Regions from separate parts of the Pseudoduganella sp. jia 9 genome, predicted to be linked through region 1. Evidence: predicted binding sites of a transcription regulator. Region 1 holds the regulator's gene; each other region holds the start of a gene.
What was found. Region 1 encodes HrcA, which represses chaperone genes, less so after heat shock. Its sites were predicted from a motif close to TTAGCACTCNNNNNNNNNGAGTGCTAA; they were not measured.
Positions count from the first base shown of each region.

Region 1 (6,221 bases):
TCGTCACGGTCATGTTGCCCAGGGCTAGTACCAGCTGGTCCTGCGTCAGGCCGCTGACGGTGCCACCCAGCTTGTAGCTGTTGGTTTCGCAATAGACCTGTGCCCGCAGCGCGCTGTAGTAGTTGGCCTTGACATTCTTGCCGGAAGCTTCGTCCACGCGGCAGACGGCAGCCGTCGGCTGCGTCACGACTTCGATGTTGATCGTGGAATCCTCGGCGATCAGGTTCGGGAAATACACCTGCGTACTGCCCAGGGACACTTCCACGGTCTGGTCGCCGTTCTTCAGCACCAGGCCTGGCTTGGTCAGGCCGTTCACGGTGACCAGCAGCGTCAGGTTGCCGTTGTCGTCGCCGCCGCAGCCGGCCAGCATCGCGGCGCACAGCGCGCCTGCGGTTGCGCGCGCATACATACTCTTCATAACAATAACCATCTCCAAATTGATCGGGGCGAATGCCGGGCGGCGGCTGAACCGGCAGCTTCGGGGCCGGGCCGACGGGTGATGCAGCTGGGCCGGAAGCGGCGTGTACTGAGCCGGAAGCGGCGCCTATTTTAGTGCATTTGGCAAGCCCCGGCGCGCAAAATCCTTGTAACGACCTGTGTCAGGCCCGTGCCATGGCCGCGCATTCAAGGCACGCGCGCGATGGCGCAGGTCGAGATGCGTCCCTGCAGGTGGCAGCGGTTGCGGACGTTGCCGTCGCGGTCATGGACTTCCACCTGCCAGGCATCCGGCCCCGTGCGTTCCATCGTCATGAAGCCGAAGCCGCCTTGCCACACGCTGAAGTGCGCGATCTCGGCGCCGGGTGCCGGCTGCACGGCGGAGACCTCTTCCGGCAGCGGCACCACATCTTCCAGCGTGCCGGAAAAGCCGGCCACGAACTGGCTTGGATGATCGGTCCTGAAGCTGAGCTGTTGCCACATATGCACGTGGCCGGACAGCAGCGCCTGCACGCGCGGCGGCAGCAGCATCGGGTTGACGGAGCCGAAGCTTTGCTGCAGCCCGGCGTCGCCCAGTTCCAGCCGCAACTGGCTGGCCTTGTCGAGGCCGGCGCCGAAGCCCAGCACCGGATGGTGGTTCGCCAGCAGGTTCCAGGTACTGCGCCGCGACAGCGCCTCGCTCTGCAGGTAGGCGTCGCGATAGCGGGCAAAGCCGGTGTCGCCGGGCTTCAGGCCGCGCCATGACGTGGCCGCCGTATCCACCACGATCAGTTGCGCATCGCCGCCCAGCGGCACCGCATACGGATCGCTGTAGTCGCCGATGGCGTCGTCGGCCTGCGCATTGCAGTCGCGTCCTGCCTGCAGCGGGCGGGGATCGAGGAAGCGCCACCAGCCCTGGCCGGCCCGCGCGCAGCTTTCATGGTTGCCCCGCACCATGACCCATGGCGCGGCGCGCAGCAGCGGTTCGGCGGGACGGAAGAAGTCCTCGCGCCACGTATCCCAGCCATAGCCCCACGGGCTGCCAGCGCAGCCGGCATTGCCGTCCGGGCAAGGATTTTCCCGGTAGTGGTAGTCGCCCACATGGATCACGAGATCCGGCTGCCAGCGGGCCGCGGCCGCCGTCACGCTGGCGAACGGGAACTGCTCGGGGTCGTTGCAGGCTTGCCAGGCATGGTCGGCCTTCTTCAGCCGGCAGCCGGTGTCGCCGATGACGACGATGCGCCGCGCCTCGTGCCCTGGCAACGGCAGTTCGATGCCGGCCAATGCGGCTTTCTGCGTGCCGGCCGGCAGCGGCGCTTCGCATGCCAGCACCGGGAAGGCCGACGGCTTCGAATCCGCCGGGCTCGACGCGGTAGGCCGTTGCGCAATCGTGGCGGGCGCGGCGCGTACCGCCATCGGTACCGGCCTGCCATCGATGTCCAGCGTGGGGCAGGCCGTGGCCGCGGTGATCACGCGCGCCGTCGCCGCACCATCCTCGCCCAGCACTACCCAGGTCGACAGAACGTCCGGCGGCAGCGGCGCGGTGGCGCAGCCGGCCAGGATGGCGGCTGCCAGCAGCGTGCAGGAAGTGAACACTGGACGCGCGAAGCATGAAGGGTTGAGACGCATGATGACCCCTGAACGATGACAGTCCGCTAATTTAGCACCATCCAAATACCGATGCGATAGCAGGCCGGCCTTTCGGGCCCGGCCATGCGACAATGACGCCATGAACGACATCGCACGACCCAAAGCCATCCTGTTCGACCTGGACGATACGCTGTGGCCGATCGGCCCGGTGATCGCCGAAGCGGAACTGGCCCTGCACGCCTGGCTCGCCGAGCACGCGCCGAAGGTGGCGCAGACCTTCACGATCGAAGAATTGCGGGAACGCCGCATGGCGCTGCTGGCCGAAAAGCCCGAGCATCACCTGGACCTGATCGGCCTGCGCCGCGCCGCACTGGAAGCCGCATTCAACCACGTGGGCGAAGACCTGGCCCGGCTCGACGGGGCGATCACGCATTTCACGGCGGCGCGCAATACGGTGAACCTGTACCACGACGTGCTGCCCGGCCTGCAGCGGCTGGCCGAAAAGGTCACGCTGGGATCGGTCTCGAACGGCAATGCCGATCTTGAAGTCATCGGTCTCGCCCACCATTTCAAGGTATCGCTGGCAGCCAGCCGTTTCGGCAAGGCGAAACCGGATCCCGGCATCTTCCTGGCGGCGTGCGAAGCGCTCGGCGTGGCGCCGCACGAAACCGTGTACGTGGGCGACGACCTGCGCCTCGACGTGGAAGGCGCGCAAAAGGCGGGCCTGAAGGCGGTGTGGATGAACCGCACCGGCAGCACCGCGCACCTGGAAGCGGGCATCGTTCCCGATGCGATTTGCCGCGATGTGGGCGAGCTGATTGCGTGGCTGGAACAACAGTTAGCCGATTGAATTCCCGGCGCGCTCCCGGCGGTGCATAATGAGTCCCTAGCCTGTGCTGTGAACCGATCATGCAACTCGATACCCGTGCCCAAACCCTGCTCAAAGCCCTCGTAGAGCGCTACATCGCCGACGGCCAGCCCGTCGGCTCGCGTGCGCTGTCGAAGATTTCCGGCCTTGACCTGTCGCCGGCCACGATCCGCAACATCATGGCCGACCTGGAAGAGCTCGGCTATGTCGCCAGTCCCCACACCTCCGCCGGCCGCGTACCCACGCCGCGCGGCTACCGCATCTTCGTCGACACGCTGCTGACCGTGCAGCCGATGGACGAACGCGCCGTCGAGTCCAAACTGCGCGGGCAGTCGCAGCCGCCGCAGAAACTGATCGCCAATGCGGCGCAGATGCTGTCGTCGCTGTCGCAGTTCGCCGGCGTGGTGATGAGCCCGCGCCGCGAATCGGTGTTCCGGCAGATCGAATTCCTGCGCCTGGGCGAGAAACGCATCCTGCTCGTGATCGTCGCACCCGGCGGCGACGTGCAGAACCGGCTGCTGCTGACGGACGTCGACTACACGCCGTCGCAGCTGCAGCAGTCGGCCAACTTCATCAACCAGCACTACAGCGGCCTGGCCTTCGACGAAGTGCGCACCCGCATGCAGGGCGAACTGCGCCAGCTGCGCGACGACATGGGCCGCCTGATGCAGGCGGCGGTGGAGGCGGGCAGCGAAGCGATGGCCGATACCGGCGAGGACATGGTGATTTCCGGCGAACGCAATCTGCTGTCGGTCAGCGACCTGTCATCGAACATGACGTCGCTGCGCCAGATGTTCGACATGTTCGAGCAGAAGACCGGCCTGATGCAGTTGCTGGACGTGTCGTCGAAAGCGTCCGGCGTGCAGATCTTCATCGGCGGCGAATCGACCCTGGTGCCGCTGGACGAGATGAGCGTGGTCACCGCGCCGTACGAAGCCAATGGGCGCATCGTCGGCACGCTCGGCGTGATCGGGCCGACCCGGATGGCGTACGAACGGGTGATCCCGATCGTGGACATCACGTCGCGGCTGCTGTCGAACGCCTTGAGCCAGGGATGAAAAAACGGCCCTTGCGGGCCGTTTGCTTTCAGGCGTTCAGTGCCGGTGCGGGCACTTGTCCTTCGTGCAACTGCCGTAGATCGCCAGCGCATGCTCGGCGATCTTGAAGCCGCGTTCGGCGGCGATGCGCTGCTGGCGCGCTTCGATTTCCTCATCGACGAATTCCTCGACGCGGCCGCAATCGAGGCACACGAGGTGATCGTGGTGGGAACCCTCGTTCAGTTCGAAGATCGCCTTGCCGCTTTCGAAGTGATTGCGGTTCAACAGGCCTGCCTGTTCGAACTGCGTCAGCACGCGATAGACGGTGGCGAGACCGACGTCCATATTGTCGGCCAGGAGGATCTTGTAGACATCTTCGGCCGTCAGGTGGCGCACGGCACTGTTCTGGAAGATGTCGAGAATCTTCAGGCGCGGCAGGGTCGCCTTCAGGCCGCTGGCCTTCAGGTCGGTAGGGCTGTTACTCATGTTCGGTGGTCGGTTTAGGCTAGAGTGCTTTATGATATAGCGTTTCGGCACTTCCGCTCAATCGATTTGAGGTCACTTATGCGCGTCACCCAAGCGTCACCGTCGTCTGTCCTGCCTGCTGTCTTGCCAGTAATGAAACAGCGGAAGTCCCGCGTGCCCCTGTTTGCGGCGGCCTGCGTGGCACTCGCACTGGGCGGCTGTGCCGGCAAGACCGTGCTGGGGCCCAAGGAAGGCGCGCAGGTGGCGGAGCAGGCCAATCCCGTAGTCGATCCGGCGCAGGGCGCGGTGACCACCAAGGCATCGCAGATCCAGCGCTTCATGTGGTTCTTCTCGCCATACCGTCCGGATATTCAGCAAGGCAACTTTGTTTCGAAGGAAATGTTGGCGCAACTGAAACCCGGCATGACGCGCGACCAGGTGCGCTTCATCATGGGCTCGCCGCTGCTGAACGATATCTTCCACGAGAACCGCTGGGACTATCCGTTCCGCTTTGCCCGCGGCGACGGCGAACTGACGACGAGCAGCGTCGTCTTGCATTTCGACAAGGAAGGCAAGCTGGAACGCTTCGAAGGCGGCGAACTGCCGACGGAACGCGAATACATCGCCCGCATCGCCGGCCCGATCCGGCAATTCCAGAAGGACGAGAAGCGCAACAGCGAAAACCAGCCGGCCGCCCAGCGCGCGCCGCTGCCGAGCGGCCAGGATTCCGGCAACCGCAACCCGGTCGAAGTCAGCACGCCGCCAGCCGGCCAGTAAGCCCACCGGGGCACGGATCGAACGAACCACAAGAACAACAGGATTTACATATGACCACTCTGAACATCGCCATCGCCGGTGCCGGCGGCCGCATGGGCCGCATGCTGGTGGAAGCCGTGCTGAACGCCGACGACCTGCGCCTGTCCGGCGCGCTCGGCATTGCCGGCAGCGACGGCCTGGGCCAGGATGCCGCGGCGTTCCTCGGCAAGGCATCCGGCGCGATCGTCACCGCCGACCTGGCCGAAGGCCTGCAGGGCGCGGACGTGCTGATCGACTTCACCCGCCCCGAAGGCACGCTGCAGCACGCCGAATACTGCGCCGCGCACGGCATCAAGCTGGTCATCGGCACCACCGGCTTCGACGATGCGGGCAAGGCCGCGCTGAAGGCCGCCGCGGACAAGACCGCGATCGTGTTCGCACCGAACATGAGCGTGGGCGTCAACGTCACGCTGAAGCTGCTGGAACTGGCCGCGAAAAGCCTGTCCACCGGCTACGACATCGAAATCATCGAGGCGCACCACCGTCACAAGGTCGATGCGCCGTCCGGCACCGCGCTGAAGATGGGCGAAGTGATCGCCGATGCGCTGGGCCGCGACCTGAAGGAATGCGCCGTGTACGGCCGCGAAGGCGTGACCGGCGAGCGCGATCCGTCGACGATCGGCTTCGCGACGATCCGCGGCGGCGACATCATCGGCGACCATACCGTGCTGTTCGCCGGCACCGGCGAGCGCATCGAGATCAGCCACAAGTCCAGCAGCCGCGCCGGCTACGCGCAAGGCTCGCTGCGCGCCTCGCGCTTCCTGGCCGACAAACAGACCGGCATGTTCGACATGTACGACGTGCTGGGCCTCAACGGCTGATGTCGCGCAGCTGACATGGAGCACTTCACGTTCGCTGGGTACTGGGAACGGGGCGATGCGATCAGTCACGCGATCGCCTGGCTGCTGCTGGCAATGTCGCTGGCAAGCTGGTTCTTCATCCTGTCGAAAGGGGTGATGGCATGGCGGGTGCGCCGCAGCGCGCACGTGGTGCAGCGCTTCTGGGATGCGCCCACGCTGGCCGATGGCGTG
Region 1 is NZ_JBUPWE010000005.1:348,516-354,736, reverse strand. It holds gene ACY34H_RS08040 (hypothetical protein) at 1-418, opposite strand, end outside; gene ACY34H_RS08035 (metallophosphoesterase family protein) at 625-2,043, opposite strand; gene ACY34H_RS08030 (HAD family hydrolase) at 2,144-2,854, shown strand; gene hrcA (heat-inducible transcriptional repressor HrcA) at 2,914-3,930, shown strand; gene fur (ferric iron uptake transcriptional regulator) at 3,967-4,395, opposite strand; gene ACY34H_RS08015 (outer membrane protein assembly factor BamE) at 4,549-5,151, shown strand; gene dapB (4-hydroxy-tetrahydrodipicolinate reductase) at 5,202-6,011, shown strand; gene ACY34H_RS08005 (MotA/TolQ/ExbB proton channel family protein) at 6,027-6,221, shown strand, end outside.

Region 2 (6,221 bases), on a different contig from region 1:
CGTGCCCTTCCTGCGCCGCAACCTGGGCCTGATTTTCCAGCAGCAGCGCCTGCTGACCGACCGCTCCGTGCTGGCCAACGTGATGATGCCGATGCTGGTCACCGGCTTGCCGCGCGGCCAGGCGGAAGAGCGCGCCCGTGCCGCGCTGGACAAGGTAGGCCTGCTGAGCCGCGCCGCCGCCAGCCCGCTGGCCCTGTCCGGCGGCGAGCAGCAGCGCGTGTCGATCGCCCGCGCCATCGTCAACCGGCCGCAGATCATCCTGGCCGACGAGCCGACGGCGAACCTGGACCGCGCCAGCGCCAACAAGGTGTTCGATGCGCTGCGCGCCTTCAACAAGGCCGGCGTGACGTGCCTGATTTCCACCCACGACGAGCTGGTGCTGGACAGTGCCAGCCGCGTGATCCACCTGAAGCAGGGTGCACTGCTGGCGGAGGCCGCATGAGCGTGTGGCTGCGTCAACACGGCTTTGCGCTGGGCGCGGCGCTGGCGCACCTGCGCCGTGCGCCGGGCTCGTTCTTCTTCAACATCCTCGTGGTGGCGATCGCGCTGGCGCTGCCGTTCGCGGGCGTGACGGTGCTCGACAATATCCGGCCGATGTCCGAACAGCTGGCCGTCGATCCCGAACTGTCGGTCTTCCTGAAGCAGGATCTGCCGCGCGAGCATACGCAGGGCATGGCGGGCTCGCTGCGCGCGGTGGCGAAGGATGCGCGGATCGTGTTCGTGCCGCGCGAAAAGGCACTGGAAGAACTGCAGGAAAAGAACGGCGTGGCCGGCGTCATCGACACGCTGGGGGAGAACCCGCTGCCCGACAGTTATATCGTTCGGCTGAACGCTTTCCAGAGCGCTGCCGAAAGCGCGCATGTGGATGACATCGCGGAAAGCATCCGCGCCATCCCCGGCGTCGAATCGGTGCAGGTCGATTCGGAGTGGGTCAAGCGGCTGGCCGCGCTGCTGGGCGTGCTGCGCGTGGGCCTGCTGCTGCTGGCGGCCACGCTGGGCACGGTCGTGGTAGCGGTCGTGTTTAATACGATCCGGCTGCAGGTACTGACGCAGCGCGAGGAAATCCTCGTGTCGCGGCTGATCGGCGCCACCGATACCTATATCCAGCGCCCGTTCTATTACACCGGCGCACTGCTGGGGCTGTTCGCTGGCGCCGTCGCGCTCGGTGCAGTGGCGTTGTCGCTGCGGCCATTGAACACGGCAATCGCCGAGTTTGCCCGGCTGTATGCGTCCGAATTCCAGCTGGCACCACTCGAGCCGCTGGCGATGGCATTGCTGCTGGCGCTGTCTGCGGGGCTCGGGCTGGTCGGTGCGGCGCTGTCGGTGCGCCGCCAGCTGGCGCGCCTTTCCTGAGCATTTTTTCAAGGCGGTCTGCCCTTGCAATCGCGCAGACTGTCCTTATCTGTTTGTTCACACCTGCCTGCCGGCGTACAACCACGTTGGCTGCGCTCCTACACGGCCTCCGGGACGACCGTGCGTTCTCGCACAGAGTTCGTTGTCACGCGCCGATACTCTTGTCCCTAATCCTTTGATCCAGATCAAATTCTACCCAGTAACATTAGGGTGGCAGGTCGCATTCCTGGCCTAACGGTTAGTATCGAGCCATAGTAATTAGGCTATCGGAGCCATTGAATTGTCTAGATTGGCACTCACCGACGGAGAGTGCTAATATATGTTTAAACGCAACGTTGAACACGATAAAGCTTTACCAGGTCTTGACACGAGGTGCTTGCCGGTGGTTAAGACGGAATTAAGCTCAACGCTGCATGCTGTACGCAAATGTCCTGCTGCAATCCCGCAGCGGGTCCATGCAAGACTTCAAGCGAGGAATGAAAATGAATATGATGTCCGCACCCTCCGCCCTGGTTCCAGCCGGCAGCAGTGCACTGGGACTCGGCTTCAGTGGCAACCTGGGTAACCTGGATGCCTACATTTCCGCTGTTAACCGCCTGCCGATGCTGACGCATGAAGAAGAAGTCTCGCTGGGCCGCCGCCTGAAGGATAACAATGACCTGAAGGCCGCGGAAAAGCTGGTGCTGTCGCACCTGCGCCTGGTGGTGTCGATCGCCCGCGGCTACCTCGGTTATGGCTTGCCGCACGCCGACCTGATCCAGGAAGGCAACATCGGCCTGATGAAAGCCGTGAAGCGCTTCGATCCGGACCAGAACGTGCGTCTGGTGTCGTACGCGATGCACTGGATCAAGGCCGAGATGCACGAGTACATCCTGAAGAACTGGCGCCTGGTGAAAGTGGCCACGACCAAGGCCCAGCGCAAGCTGTTCTTCAACCTGCGCAGCCACAAGACCGGCCTGGATGCGATGACGCCCGACCAGATCGACGCGCTGGCGAAAACGCTGGACGTGAAGCGCGAAGAAGTGATCGAGATGGAAACCCGTCTGTCGGGTCGCGATATCGCGCTGGAAGCGCCGACCGACGATGAAGACGACAAGTTCTCGCCGATCGCCTACCTGTCGTCCGACCTGTCGGAGCCGACCAAGGTGCTCGAAGCGGAACAGGTGACGCGCCTGCAATCCGAAGGCCTGGAAACCGCATTGGGCAAGCTGGATGCACGCTCGCGCCGCATCGTCGAAGCACGCTGGCTGGCCAACGACGACGGCTCCGGCGCCACGCTGCACACGCTGGCCGACGAATTCGGCGTGTCCGCCGAGCGGATCCGCCAGATCGAATCCGCCGCGCTGAAAAAGATGAAAGGCGCGCTGGCCGCCTACGTATAAGGCGCCCCGCTCCCCCTCGAACCCGGCCTTCGCGCCGGGTTTTTTACCGTTCAAAACTGGGGACGGACCCTGTTTTTGAGGAAATATTTCTTCAAAAATGGGGTCCGTCCCCTTTTTAAAGCAACTTTATTTCCTGAATTGATGTTTTCCGGGCAGCTATAGCTCAGCAGTGCGACGCAGGACATGGCAATTTGATAACCTTGCCGTTCAGCCTTTGCCGCACGGAGGACATATGCAAGCCAGGCTCATCGGAATAGTCGGCTGCGCGCTGATGGCCGGCATGGTGGCGGCATGCAGCATCGACAGCACGCAGGCCGATACGGTGGAGCGCAAGCCACGCAAGACCAGCGCCAGCTACGCGCTGGGCCAAGGCGACAGCGTGATGCTGGCCGCCGGCACGCACCTGACACTGGAAAGGATCAACGACAGCCGCTGCCGGCAGGGGGCGGTCTGCGTCTGGGCCGGCTACATCAGCTACACGTTCAAGCTGACGGGCCGCCATGGCACGCGCAACTTCGTGCTTGCCGAGAACATGCCGAACGCAAAGCCGACGCTCACGCAGGATGGATTGACATTCGCGCTGGAAAAACTGGTGCCGCCCGAACCGCCGGCCGTGGACGCGCCGCCGCCGGATTATCGGGTAAGCTTGCGCGTTACGATAGCCCGACAATCACTGCGAAACGCCGCCAATACATGACCAGACGCCTCGTCGCCACCATCGTCCTGACCGCCATCGGCACGGTCGCCATCGCGAAAACCCCGGTCGCAACCGGTACCGGCGGCGCGGTCGCCACGATCAGCGAGCGGGCATCGCAATCCGCGCTGGCGATCCTGGACCGGGGCGGCAACGCGGTCGATGCCGCCGTCGCGGCCGCGGCCACGCTGGGCGTAACGGATCCGTTCAGCTGCGGCATCGGCGGTGGCGGTTTCATGGTGGTGTACCTGGCAAAGGAAAAACGCGTCGTCACGATCGACCACCGCGAAACCGCGCCAGCCGCATTTACGCCCGCGGTCTTCCTCGACAACGGCAAGGAGATGGATTTCGACACCGTGGTGGCCAGCGGCCAGTCGGTCGGCGTGCCGGGCACCGTGCGCGGCTGGGACGAAGCGCTGCGCCGCTACGGCACGATGTCGTTCCGGCAGGTGCTGGCGCCGGCCATCGAGGTGGCCGCCGGAGGTTTTACGGTCGATGCCAATTTCTCCCGGCTGGTCGAAGAAAACACCGGCAAGTTCGGCCGCTTCCCCGCCACCGCCGCGCTGTACCTGAAGGATGGCAAGGCGCTGCAGGCCGGCGCGCGGCTGAAGAATCCCGGCCTGGCGCGCGCCTACCGCACGCTGGCGCAAGGCGGTGTCAAGGCATTCTACGAAGGGCCGCTGGCACGCGCGATCGTCGATGCCGTCAACCGCCCCGCCACCGCCCCCGGCGTGACCGTCCGCGGCGGCGCGATGACGCTGGCCGACCTGGCCAACTACGAAGCGCGCATCCGCCAGCCGGTGCGCAGCACCTACCGCGGCTATGAACTGTATGGCATGCCGCTGCCCGGCAGCGGCGGCGTGACCGTGTTCGCGGCGCTGAACATCCTCGAAGGCTGGGACCTGAAAGCGCTGCCGCGCGCGCAGGCCGAGCACCTGTACCTGGAAGCGAGCCGCCTTGCGTTCGCCGACCGCAACGCGTACCTGGCCGATCCCGAATATGTCGATGCGCCCGTGGCCGGCCTGCTCAGCAAGGAGTACGCGGCACAGCGCAGGAAAGCCATCGACGCCGCCCGTGCAGCCTCGGGTCCCGTGGCGGCCGGCGATCCGTATCCATTCCAGCAGGATGCCAGCGTGCCGCTGCGTCCCGTCCCCGCCGCGAAACTGCGCCAGGAAAGCGCGCACACGACGCACCTCACGGTATCGGACAAGGACGGCAATATCGTCGCCTACACGTTCACCATCGAATCGTGGGGCGGCAGCGGCATCGTGGTGCCCGGCTATGGCTTCCTGCTCAATAACGAGATGACCGACTTCGAGTTTTCCGGACCCGGCCCGAACGTGCCGGAAGCGGGCAAGCGCCCGCGCAGCAGCATGGCGCCGACCATCGCGCTGAAGGACGGCAAGCCGGCGTTCACGATCGGCAGCCCGGGCGGCGCCACGATCATCACCACGGTACTGCAGACGATCGTCAACCATGTCGACTTCGGCATGCGGATGGACCAGGCCATCGATGCGCCCCGCCTCTCCGAACGCAACGGCGCGGCCACTGACATCGAGCCGGGCTTTACCGGCAGCGCGCAGGCCGCCGGCCTGGCCCCGTTCGGCCAGCGCTGGGCGGGCAAGCCGGAGGAGATCGGCGCGGCCAACGCCCTGGTATTCAATCCGGACGGCACCGTGACCGCCGTCAGCGAAGGACATCGCCACGGCATCGGCAGCGCGCTGGTGCAGAAGAAGGCGCACTGACGTTCGTCCGGACACACCACCTTTACGCCGTTTTACCCGTTTTGCCGGACAAGGCACCTAGGCATGGCTTGTCTCTTTCGCTAAAATGAGAATAATTCTCATTTACATCGAAGGATATCATGCTGCGTCCCGCCCGCCTGCCACGCCCTACCCCGTTCGCCCTTGCCGCTGCCCTCCTGTGCGGCATTGCGCATGCCGCCCCGGAACCCGACGAAGCCGAGCAGCGCATGCAGACGGTGGTCGTGCAGGGCAGCGCGGAAGCGGAAAGCTACACGGCGCAGCGCAGCGCGGGTTCCGCCCGCCTCGACCTGTCGCTGCGCGAGACGCCGCAATCGGTATCGGTGGTCACGCGCGCGAAACTCGACGACTTCCAGCTTGATTCCGTCAACGACATGCTGGAAACCGTCACCGGCGTCACCGTCGAGCGCGTGGAAAACGACCGCACGTATTACACGGCGCGCGGCTTCGACATCACCAATTTCCAGTACGACGGCGTCGGTACCCCCTTTGTCTTCGGCCTTGTGATGGGCGACCTGGACACGGTGATGTACGACCGCGTCGATGTCGTGCGCGGCGCCAACGGCCTGATGTCCGCCACCGGCAATCCATCGGCCACCGTCAACTTCATCCGCAAGCGCCCGACGATCCCGTTCCAGGCGTCGGCCAGCGTCAGCGCTGGCTCATGGGACACGAAACGGGTGGAAGCCGACATCTCCGGCGCGCTGAACGAGGAAGGCACGATCGCGGCCCGCATCGTCGGCGCCTACGAGGATGGCGATTCCTGGCTGGACCGCTACTCGGCAAAGAAGAAGGTGTTCTACGGCGTGGTGGAAGCAAAACTGGCGAAAGACACCACGCTGTCGGTCGGCCACTCCAGCCAGGTCAACGACACGAAGGGCGCCATGTGGGGCGCTTTGCCACTGATCTATTCGGACGGCACGCCGACCGACCTGCCGACCGGCTATTCGACCGCGCCGGACTGGACCCGCAACCACGTCAGCGACCAGCGCACCTTCGCGGAACTGGTGCACCAGTTCGGCAACGGCT
Region 2 is NZ_JBUPWE010000014.1:51,806-58,026, forward strand. It holds gene ACY34H_RS19395 (cell division ATP-binding protein FtsE) at 1-442, shown strand, start outside; gene ftsX (permease-like cell division protein FtsX) at 439-1,353, shown strand; gene rpoH (RNA polymerase sigma factor RpoH) at 1,842-2,735, shown strand; gene ACY34H_RS19410 (hypothetical protein) at 2,968-3,432, shown strand; gene ggt (gamma-glutamyltransferase) at 3,429-5,174, shown strand; gene ACY34H_RS19420 (TonB-dependent siderophore receptor) at 5,294-6,221, shown strand, end outside.
Region 2: a site for HrcA is predicted at 1,643-1,669, ahead of rpoH (RNA polymerase sigma factor RpoH). Genes of this name have one in related genera too.

Region 3 (6,221 bases), on a different contig from region 1:
CCCTGGTGATCGAGCTTGGCGTCGTACAGGCCGTTGAGCAGGTGCACTGCGCCGGGGCCGGAGGTGGCCAGGCACACGCCGACTTCGCCGGTGAATTTCGCGTGCGCAGTGGCCATGAAGGCGGCCATTTCCTCGTGCCGCACCTGGATGAACTCGATCTGCTCCTGCCGGCCGAAGGCGCCCATGATGCCGTTGATACCGTCGCCGGGATAACCGAATATGCGCCGCACGCCCCATTCGCCGAGGCGTTGCAAGAGGAAGTCGCCTACCGTGTCTGCCATGTCGTTCTCGCTGTCTGGACCAGTCGGGGATGATAAAACGGCCATCCTCGTGCTGGCGCACGCGAGCAGTGCAGTGCAACACGGCACGCCCTTTTCCGGTCCTTGAACAGCGCTTTTGGGAAGGCAAACAGCGGCTTTGATGCGGCGCAAAAGCGTGATCCAGGCTGTGTTGAAAACGTTGTTCAAGCGGGACGGTCCGCTTAAAAAAACAGCAGAGAGATCGAAAACCGGGTGTATATTGATTCCACAACAACCACGAAACAGGAGACGCAAGATGGATATGGAACCGGACGACCGCACCGGGCGCTATGTTGGCTTCGGTATCAGCCTGGGTGCAGCGATCGGCTGCGCGATCGGTGTTGCAATGGGCAATTTCGCGATGGGCATCGGCCTCGGTGTGGGCGTCGGCAGCGCCGTCGGAGCCGGGCTGGCGCGACGGCGGCCCTGACACCCCTGTGACGTCATCGACGGCTGCCTCGGCAGCCGTTATTGTTTCCGCCTCCAAAAAGCCGCGCAGAAACTGGGGACGTACCCCTGTTTAGAGGAAACTCTTTGCAAAACTGGGAACGCAAATCTGGCGCAAATGCGGGGTCGCAAATCTGGGGACGTACCCTTGTTTTGAGGAATCGTCCACGCGTTTGCCATGCATGCAGGTGGTCGATAGTCTTGCCTGGAAACAAGGGTACGTCCCCAGTTTTTGGGCGGGGAGATCGATAGTCTTGCCTGGAAACAGGGGTACGTCCCCAGTTTGTTGTCCGGGCAATAAAAAAGGCCGCTTCCGAAGAAGCAGCCTTTTCAGGTGCAGCTGGCCGAAGCCGGCATTTACCGGATGATTACATCATGCCGTCCATGCCGCCCATGCCACCCATGCCGCCCATACCACCCATGCCGCCGGCTGGCTTGTCTTCCACCACTTCAGCCACCATGCAGTCGGTCGTCAGCATCAGGCCGGCGATCGATGCGGCGTTCTGCAGTGCCGAGCGGGTCACTTTGGCCGGGTCCAGCACGCCCATTTCCACCATGTCGCCATAGGTGCCGTTGGCGGCGTTGTAGCCGTAGTTGCCGGTGCCGCCCAGGACGGCGTTGACCACCACCGACGATTCTTCGCCGGCGTTCTGCACGATCATGCGCAGCGGCTCTTCCATCGCGCGCAGCACGATCTTGATGCCGGCGTCCTGGTCAGGGTTGTCGCCCTTGACAGTCAGCGCAGCGCGGGCACGCAGCAGGGCCACGCCGCCGCCAGGAACGATGCCTTCTTCCACGGCAGCGCGGGTGGCGTGCAGTGCATCTTCCACGCGAGCTTTCTTTTCCTTCATTTCGACTTCGGTGGCAGCGCCAACCTTGATCACGGCAACACCGCCGGCCAGCTTGGCCACGCGTTCCTGCAGTTTTTCACGGTCGTAGTCCGAGGTGGCTTCTTCGATCTGCGCGCGGATCTGGCGAACGCGGCCTTCGATGCCAGCGGCTTCGCCGGCGCCGTCGATGACGATCGTGTTTTCCTTGCCCACTTCGATGCGCTTGGCCTGGCCCAGTTCTGCCAGCGTGACTTTTTCCAGCGTCAGGCCGACTTCTTCAGCCACCACCTGGCCGCCGGTCAGCACGGCGATGTCTTCCAGCATGGCCTTGCGGCGGTCGCCGAAGCCCGGAGCCTTCACTGCGCAGGTCTTCAGGATGCCGCGGATGTTGTTGACCACCAGGGTCGCCAGCGCTTCGCCTTCGATGTCTTCGGCGATGATCAGCAGCGGACGGCCGGCTTTCGCCACTTGCTCCAGTACCGGCAGCAGGTCGCGGATGTTCGAGATCTTCTTGTCGAACAGCAGGACGAACGGGTTCTCCAGCACGGCAACCTGTTTTTCCTGGTTGTTGATGAAGTACGGCGACAGGTAGCCGCGGTCGAACTGCATGCCTTCCACGATGTCCAGCTCGTCGTTCAGCGACTTGCCGTCTTCCACGGTGATGACGCCTTCCTTGCCCACTTTTTCCATCGCTTCAGCGATGCGCTCGCCGATCGAGTAGTCCGAGTTAGCGGAGATCGCGCCAACCTGGGCGATTTCCTTCGAGGTGGTGCATGGCTTGGCGATCTTGGTCAGTTCTTCGACGGTGGCGGCGACAGCCTTGTCGATGCCGCGCTTCAGGTCCATCGGGTTCATGCCGGCGGCAACGAACTTCATGCCTTCGCGCACGATGGCTTGTGCCAGCACGGTCGCGGTGGTGGTGCCGTCACCGGCGTTGTCGGAGGTCTTCGATGCGACTTCCTTCACCATCTGCGCGCCCATGTTCTGGAGCTTGTCTTTCAGTTCGATTTCCTTGGCGACCGAAACGCCGTCCTTGGTCACGGTCGGGGCGCCGAACGAGCGCTCCAGCACCACGTTGCGGCCTTTCGGGCCCAGGGTGACCTTGACTGCGTTGGCCAGGATGTTGATGCCTTCAACCATTTTGGCGCGCGCTGCGTCGCCGAAAATCACTTCTTTAGCTGCCATGTTGGAATTCTCCAGAATCTATGTAAGGGGTCGGCCGATTACTTGTTGACGATCGCCAGGATGTCTTCTTCGCGCATCACCAGCAGTTCTTCGCCGTCGACCTTGACGGCCTGGCCGGAGTATTTGCCGAACAGAACGCGGTCGCCGACTTTCACTTCCAGTGCGCGCAGCGTGCCGTTGTCGGCAACCTTGCCGTTGCCCACTGCCAGCACTTCACCCTGGTCCGGCTTTTCGGCGGCGGCATCAGGGATGATCAGACCGGATGCGGTCTTGGTTTCCTGGTCCAGGCGTTTGACGATGACGCGATCGTGCAAGGGGCGAAGGTTCATACAAAACTCCTTATGTGTACAGTGAGGTTGAATCGTTGTTAGCACTCTCGACTAACGAGTGCCAACGATTATAGGGATGGTCAGAAGTGATTTCAAGAGAATCATGTTGAGAAAATTTCCAAGCGTTAGCGTCAATGACCGGCGGGGCAGGGGAATGCCCGTTTGTGTTTTGACAAAGCCACGCCGGAGGTGCACACTATTCTTCGGATTTGGAAGCGGTCATTGAATGCTGCATCAAGCGTTGCACTGAAAACATTGCATTGAATTCTTTGTTTGGCGGAGGCTGCGATGTTCCACTCGAAATTCCCGAGAGACCTGCATGCGCCGGAATGGGTGCGTGTCGCGATCAACGTGGCCGCCGGCGCGGCGCTGGGCGTGCTGGCTGGCGCCATGCTGCTGCTGGCGCTGGGCACGGTCGCCTGATTTACCTGGCAATCCTTCCCATGCCGCCGTCCGGCGGCATGGTCCCAGCTGTCCAGTACGGCTGTCTTATCGCTACGTTCCCTTATTACGATGTAATTAAGTGTCGAACGCTGCCGATTCGGTTGACCACGTTATCGCGCCGCCCTATAGTGGCGGGATGATTGCAGACTTCCAAGAACTTTCCGACAAGATCGAGCAGCTGGCCGAGCTGGCGCTTTCGTTGCGCCGCGAAAACGCGCAACTGCGCCAAGCCAACGCTGCATTGGTGGCTGAAAACCTCGGCTACCAGAAGCGCCTGGCCGAAGCGCATGCGCGCGTATCGGCATTGCTGGAACATATCCCCCCGCTGGAAACAGCAACCCCCGAGAAAGAGGACCTCCAGTCATGAGCAACGTGGACGTCAACATCCTCGGTTCGTCGTACCGCCTCGTCTGCAAGGAAGGCGAGGAACGCGCGCTGCGCGAAGCGGCCGCGCTGCTGGACAAGAAAATGACCACCATCCGCGACACCGGCAAGGTGAAGGGCAACGACCGTATCGCCGTGATGGCCGCGCTGTCGATGGCCGCCGAGTTCCTGACGGCGAAGGCGCCGGCCGGCCCGCTGTCCGAGATCTCGCTGCTCGAAGTGCAGCACAAGATCGCCGCGATGCACCGGGTGCTCGACAGTGCGCTGACTCCCCAGGAAAATCTGTTCTGACACACGATAAGACTTTCCCTCGAGGCGTTTGAGGAGTAAACTGCGTCCTACCCTGCGGTGTTCGAGAAGTGCCATATATTCCTTGAACCATTAACACGCATAGGTCGCGGAACATTGTTCGGCGGGTGTGAGCGTCGCTAGTCCGATGAACCCGAAGTTGAACTGACTGTGACCGCCTTGAACCGTTAGGTTCAGGATGCCGGCATGACGGCACAGGCGGGGCCTTATTTGAAGCATTGAAATTTGTAGTACCGAAAGCGGTTGTCGCACTGAAAGGTGCGCAGCCGCTTTTTTACGCCTGGCTTTTTTACGTCCAGCCTTTTTCGTCGACCTATTCATGTGAGGAGCAAGGCAGATGCCGAAACAGTACTGGCTGATGAAATCCGAACCCGACGATGTCAGTTTCGACGACGTGCTCGCGTCGCAGGGCCAGACCACGTCCTGGTACGGGGTGCGCAACTACCAGGCCCGCAATTTCATCCGCGACGGCATGCGGGTCGGCGACGGCGTGCTGTTCTATCACTCCAGTTGCGCGGTGCCGGGCATCGCCGGCATCGCCGAAATCGCCAGCACGCCGTATCCGGATGCCACGCAGTTCGATCCGCAAAGCCCTTACTACGACGCCAGGGCCACGCAGGAAAACCCGCGCTGGACCGGCATCGACGTCAAGGCGGTCAAGAAGGGGCGCTACGTGGACCTGAAGGAGTTGCGCAGCCACCCGGAGCTGGAGAACATGCGCCTGCTGGCCAAGGGCAGCAGGCTGTCCGTGATGCCGGTCGAAGCGGACGAGTGGCGCTTCATCCTGAAGCTGATCGGCTGAAGCGCCAGCCGGGTGACTGACGGCGAGACCGCCGGCGCGGGCTTGCCGGCCGCGCCGGCGATGGTGGCGGGCCCGCTATGCGTGCGCCGGCGCCGCGCCGTAGGTCTTGCGCCGGTAGGACCACACCAGCATCGCGATGGCCGCCACGATCATCGGCAGCGACAGCACCTGGCCCGACGTGATCGGCAAGCCCAGTACGGTGGTTTCCCAGTCCGGCGTACGGAAATACTCAGTGAAGAAGCGTGCGCAGCCGTACAGCAGCGTGTACATGGCACCGACCGCCAGGCGCGGGCGGGCATGGCGCGCGAACATCCACAGGATGATGAACACGAGGATGCCGTCCACCAGCATCTGGTAGATCGGCGACGGGTGGCGCGGCAGCGCATCCACGTTCGGCCAGATCATCGCCCACGGCAGGTCCGGGTCGAGCACCGGGCGGCCCGGCAGTTCCGCGTTGATGAAGTTGCCGAGACGGCCCGCGGCATACCCGAGCGGCACCATCGGCGCGATGAAGTCGTACACGTCCAGCAGGTTGCGCTTCGCCTTGCGCGACCAGAACCACATGGCGACCAGCACGCCCAGGAAGCCGCCATGGAAGCTCATGCCGCCGTGCCAGACCTTGAAGATCTCCAGCGGCGTGGCGAACAGGTGCGGCTGGTAGAAGATCACTTCGCCCAGCCGGCCGCCGAGCACGACGCCCAGCATGCCGTAGAACAGCATGTCATCGAGGTCCTGGTTCTTCCAGCCCAGCGCGGCGATGTGCGGCTGTTTGATGCGCACGCGGCCCAGTGCGATGAACAGCGCGAATGCCAGCACGTACATCAGGCCATACCAGTGAATCGCCACCGGGCCCAGTTGCAGGGCGACAGGATCGGGCATCGGGTGAATCAGCATTCAGAGTCTCTTTCTCATCAAGTCCAGGAAGCCCTTGAGGACAGGGGAAGTATTGTCGCGGCGCCAGGCCAGGCCCGTTTCCACGAGCGGGGTGGCCTGCGCCAGCGGCCGGTATTCTACTCCCGGGCGGCGCAGGTTGGAGACCGATTGTGGCACAAGTGCGATGCCCATGCCGGCCGACACCAGGCTGACGATGGTCTGCATCTGGATCGCTTCCTGCCCGATGACCGGGGTGATGCCGGCGGCGCGGAATACCGCCAGGACCGCGTCGTACAGCCCAGGGGAAATCGCGCGCGGG
Region 3 is NZ_JBUPWE010000029.1:58,970-65,190, reverse strand. It holds gene ACY34H_RS28580 (thiamine pyrophosphate-requiring protein) at 1-281, opposite strand, end outside; gene ACY34H_RS28575 (glycine zipper domain-containing protein) at 556-729, shown strand; gene groL (chaperonin GroEL) at 1,115-2,761, opposite strand; gene groES (co-chaperone GroES) at 2,800-3,090, opposite strand; gene ACY34H_RS28560 (hypothetical protein) at 3,379-3,513, shown strand; gene ACY34H_RS28555 (hypothetical protein) at 3,614-3,901, shown strand; gene ACY34H_RS28550 (cell division protein ZapA) at 3,898-4,209, shown strand; RNA gene ssrS (6S RNA) at 4,256-4,436, shown strand; gene ACY34H_RS28540 (EVE domain-containing protein) at 4,565-5,029, shown strand; gene lgt (prolipoprotein diacylglyceryl transferase) at 5,105-5,923, opposite strand; gene ACY34H_RS28530 (LysR family transcriptional regulator) at 5,924-6,221, opposite strand, start outside.
Region 3: a site for HrcA is predicted at 3,129-3,155, ahead of groES (co-chaperone GroES). Genes of this name have one in related genera too.